2 regions of the Exiguobacterium oxidotolerans JCM 12280 genome follow, and region 1 is predicted to be linked to the other one. Evidence: predicted binding sites of a transcription regulator. Region 1 holds the regulator's gene; the other holds the start of a gene.
What was found. The regulator Rex, encoded in region 1, represses fermentation and respiration genes when NADH is low (regulators of the CRP and FNR family bind a similar motif). The targets are predictions, from matches to a motif close to TTGTGAAATATTTCACAA.
Positions count from the first base shown of each region.

Region 1 (2,458 bases):
GCTCGGCTTGTTGCTCAAGAATCAGTACTTTTTTGTAAGTCCGGGCTGAAATCATGATGCTGATTTCATAAAGAACGAACAACGGTACCGAAATCATCAAATGTGACGTCACATCTGGTGGAGAGATTAAAGCCGCGATGACGAACAGCGCAAAGTACGCGTATTTCCGATTTTTCCGCATGAACAATGGCGTCACGAGTCCAAGACGAGTCAAGAACATCGTCACGACCGGCAGTTGGAACAAAATACCGAACGGAATCGTCAGCCGTATTAAGAAACTGAAATAGTTTTCGACCCCGATGACTTGCTCGATGCCGAGCTCTTGCCCAAGTTCCGTCGATACTTTGAGTAGAAACGGAAGTAACCAAAAATAAGAGAACGCGATTCCGGACAAAAATAAGAAAAACGTGACCGGAATATACGTCAAGGTCGCTTTCTGTTCCTGTTCGAATAAACCGGGTCGGATGAACGCCCATAGCTGGTACATCCAAAATGGTGAAGCCAGGACGACCGCGATGATGAACGCTAAATTCAAGTACAGCATCAAGGGGTCGGCCACATTAAAGGCATTCAGTCCGATGCCGAGCTCTTTCAGGTCCGACTGCAAAAAACGCACGAGCGGCCGGACGAGCGGAAAGGCCGCAGCGAACAAGACAACGACGATGATGAGTGACCAGACGATCCGCTTGCGCAACTCGTCTAGATGCGATGTCACACTCTGTTCTTGATCAATCGCCATAATTTAATCACTTCTCTTTCGATTCATCCTTGTTGTCTTTATCATCGTCCATGATGCCGTGTGTCGCACTCTTGAACTCTTTTAACGTCTGACCGGCAGCACGACCGAGCTCCGGCAATTTTTTCGGTCCGAAGATGATCAACGCGACGGCGCCGATCAAGGCGATGCTTCCTGCTCCCATAAATCCGACGGTTAACGGAATAAGGTTTTCCATTATGATTTCACTCCTTCAGCTGATTGCGAATAATGCTTCATGAAATAAACTAGTGACTGCAACTCGATCGACAAATCGATGTGATGGACCCGAACGTGGGCCGGTACGTTCAACCGCGCCGGTGTAAAGTTTAGGATTCCGGTCACACCATACTCAACTAACTCATCCGCTACTGACTGCGCGAACTGGGATGGGACCGTCAAGATGGCGACATCAACCTTGTTCGCTTCGATTTGCTCTTTCATGTCAGAGACATGATAGATAGGAACGTCTTGCGTCGTTGTTCCGACCTTATTTTCGTCCGCATCAAACGCAATGACTATCCGAGTACTATTATTCTTTAAAAAGTTATAATTTGCAAACGCCGTTCCGAGATGCCCGACCCCGACAAGTGCCACATTCGTGACTTCATCCTGGTTGAGTGTCTTTCGGAAAAACGTCAATAGATGTTGTACGTTGTAACCGTATCCTTTTTTCCCTAACGCCCCAAAGTAGGAAAAATCACGGCGGATCGTCGCTGAGTCGACTTTGACCGCTTCACTGAGCTCTGCTGAAGAGACGCGCAGCTTGCCTGAGTTATAAAGACTCTGAATGAAACGATAATATAACGGCAGTCGTTTCGCCGTCGCTTGTGGTATTTTTGTGTCTGGCCCATTCATACTGCAGTTCCCCCTTCGGCCACGTTCTGACGTGGCACCCAAATCAATGCAAAGAATTCTATTCTCTTTGATTGTAAACCACTTCACATAGACTAACAAATAATATATTCCACGGGACTCCTGCGTTTTTTTCATGATAGACTAAAGGGTGGAAGGATGGATGTTTTTATGATTCTCTTACAAGTGAACCAACTATCAAAATCATTCGGTGTTGAGCCGATTTTAGACAATATTAAACTCGAAGTGCAGGAGCGGGACCGGATTGCGCTCGTCGGACGAAATGGTGCCGGAAAATCGACACTTTTAAAAATCATCGCTGGAGAGCTTAGTCATGACTCTGGTGAGATCATGAAGAGTAAGGAAGTGAAAATCGGTTACCTCGCCCAGGACAGTGGTCTTGAGTCGAATGAAACGATCTGGAACGAGATGTTGACCGTGTTCGAGCACCTGCAAGAGCAGGAACGTTCGCTCCGTCGGATGGAGATCGAGATGGGGATGGACCATATCTTAAATGATGCTGTTGCTTACGACCGTCTGTTAAAAACATACGATCAGGCCCAACATGACTTCTCGGACGCCGGTGGTTACCAGTTCGAAGCCAATATCCGCTCCGTCCTGCACGGGATGCGTTTTTATCCGGACGATTATTCACGCCGGATCCAGACGCTATCCGGTGGACAACGGACGCGACTCGCACTGGCGAAGATGTTGCTTCAGGCACCTGAGCTGTTAATCCTTGACGAGCCGACGAACCACCTCGACATCGATACACTCTCTTGGCTCGAAAGTTACCTGGCCGGTTACCGTGGAGCGGTCTTGATCGTCTCCCATGACCGTTACTTCCTC
Region 1 covers NZ_JNIS01000001.1:1,294,328-1,296,785, forward strand. Annotated here, with positions in the region: gene tatC (twin-arginine translocase subunit TatC) at 1-739, opposite strand, end outside; gene P403_RS0106535 (twin-arginine translocase TatA/TatE family subunit) at 747-953, opposite strand; gene P403_RS0106540 (redox-sensing transcriptional repressor Rex) at 953-1,612, opposite strand; gene P403_RS0106545 (ABC-F family ATP-binding cassette domain-containing protein) at 1,781-2,458, shown strand, end outside.

Region 2 (2,458 bases), 910 kb from region 1:
CACCAATGATCATCAACCAAAATCCAACCCAGCCTAAGCGTCTCGGAAATTCTTCAAAACGCCCGAACGACTGTCCTAAAAATGAAAATAAAAGTCCGAATATAAATAATGTCGTAAAGACAATCGCAAGCATTAATCCGTGAGCCGTCAGCAATTCATAATATCCGACTCCAGCAATTTCTGGAATGACTCCCGTCCGGACGAGTGTCTGTAGTAGACCGCATAGTCCACCGATCAGTAACGCCACAAGTGAAAAACTGACGTAGGCAAATCCAAGTTTTGCTTCTTTCAATCCAATCTCTCCTGCAGGCATTCCCCGCTCCATCTCAAACTCCATTAACTTTTTCGAAATTGCGTTCATTTATTCCACCACCTTAATTTTAGTCGACATCATGTGATGCGCCGATCCACAATATTCATTACAGACAATCAAATATTCGCCAGCTTCTTTGAATGTGTACTCAATTGAATTGATATGTCCGGGAACGACCATCATATTGACGTTCGTCTTGACGATTTCAAACCCATGGACGACATCTTTCGACGTCACGAGAAAATCGACGGTCGCGCCTTTTTTGATAGTCATGTCTTGCGGTGTGAACTGGAAAGCTTGTGAGACCATGACGGCTTCGTACTTGTTGTCGTCAATTTTTTTCAGACCTGGTTTATCAAACGGCTTCGTCTGATCAACTTGCGTCGGGTCAATCAATGTCGCATCCGACGGTGGTTGATTATCAGAAGCGAACGCCGATACGCCAATGATGATTAAAAAGACTGCCAACATGATACAGCCGAACACTAACCATATTTTTTCTAAACGATGAATATGCACCCTGATTCCCCCTTATCTTGAAGTGAACAATAAAAAGATTGATCCCCACATTCCGATGATGACTCCGGCAACGATAAATACAGCGATAAACGTTCCCTTCAGTTCTGTATCTGATTTCTGACGCATGATTCGCATCTCCTTTCCGTCTTTGAATCGATAACTTAACCTACCTTTATTTTAGAAAAAGACACCCTTCGTAATATGTGATAAACGTCACACCAATTGTGACGATTTCGCGCTTTTCTTTTACAAAACACACATAAAGTTCACAACTTGTTACGTACTGAACATATTTTGAACCGCTACTGTTTGTGCGACACCAAAAAGGACCGCATTCAAAAAGAATGTGATCCTACAGCGTGTGGACAAACTATTATGAAGCTGAACATGCGATAACGAGAGGCAATCCGTTCGCGCTTCCCTGTCTCGCCTCGTCTTCAAAGCGACAATCTTCCGCGCCGCTACAGCAAAGCTGCAGGGTCGCGACCGATTGCTTTTCCGCGGTTCTAAGCGATTCGAGACGAATCGCGTGCTAAACCGTCTGCATGCCAGGCTTTCCGTCACGGTATTCCTATAAAAAGCGTCATATTTCGTTGACTCCTACGGGAAAAAGTGCGTTTTTAACACACTTTCAGAGGCAGGCAAGACCCTGCTCGTTGTCCGTGAGGATCAAGGAGCAACGGCTTGCGCCTCGCCCGAGGAAAGCAACGAAAAAAGACGCTTGATCTCCCGATAGCACGTTGTCTACAGCCTGAAGGACCACATTCAAAAAGAATGTGATTCTAGACTGTTGATACGCTCTTATGCAGTTTAACGTGTTGCGGTTCCATCAAAAGGATGATTTTGAAGCAATTTTTAAGTCAGCTCCAACGCATGGCTCCATAAGCTAACGCTCAAGTAAAGCTTAAATCCGGCAGACACCGACAGGACACCCTTCACAGTGGCAAAGATCGCGTAAATAGTTCGCATCATGAACGATGATTTTAGTCGTCGTCATCGAAATGACATTGTCTTTTTTCCACTGCGAAAACATCCGGTTGACCGTTTCACGTGGTGCCCCAATCAACTGACCGAGTTCAGTATCCGACGGTCGCTTCGAAATCACGTAATCGTCATCGACTTTTTTTCCGTCCATTGCGATTAGTCGTAAGAGTGTCGAAGCGAGTGCCCCTTGTTTCCCGAACAATAAAAGGTCACGTAGCTTCGTTTCCGTTTGTTTTCGCATCAATGCTTGCCAGCGCATGATATCCAATGCGAATGTTCCATCTTTTTTCATCAAATCTTCGAGTGTCGCTTTCGAGATGAAGCCAATGACACTGTCCTCCATCGTTTCGACACTATAGGAGCTTGGAAATGCTTCTCCGACATCGAATTCACCAAACAAGTCACCTTTGAAATATAAGAACATCATTAGCGGGCTACCTTTTTTCGTGAGCTTTGATAGTTTTACACCACCTTGTTTCACATAAAAAAGTTTATCGTTCATTTCCCCTTCCCAACAGACGATTGAATCTTTTTTAAAAGGTACCTCTGTCATGAACTCTTCAAGTAATTCACGTGTCTCGTTCGACAACACGAACGTATTGGCCTCTGTCGTCCCACAAGTAAGCATCTCGCATTCTCCTT
Region 2 covers NZ_JNIS01000001.1:2,206,045-2,208,502, reverse strand. Annotated here, with positions in the region: gene P403_RS0111175 (b(o/a)3-type cytochrome-c oxidase subunit 1) at 1-361, opposite strand, end outside; gene P403_RS0111170 (cytochrome c oxidase subunit II) at 362-832, opposite strand; gene P403_RS16515 (cytochrome C oxidase subunit II) at 845-958, opposite strand; gene P403_RS0111160 (Crp/Fnr family transcriptional regulator) at 1,737-2,444, opposite strand.
Region 2: P403_RS16515 (cytochrome C oxidase subunit II) is a predicted target of Rex. The motif match lies at 1,034-1,051, and genes of this name have one in related genera.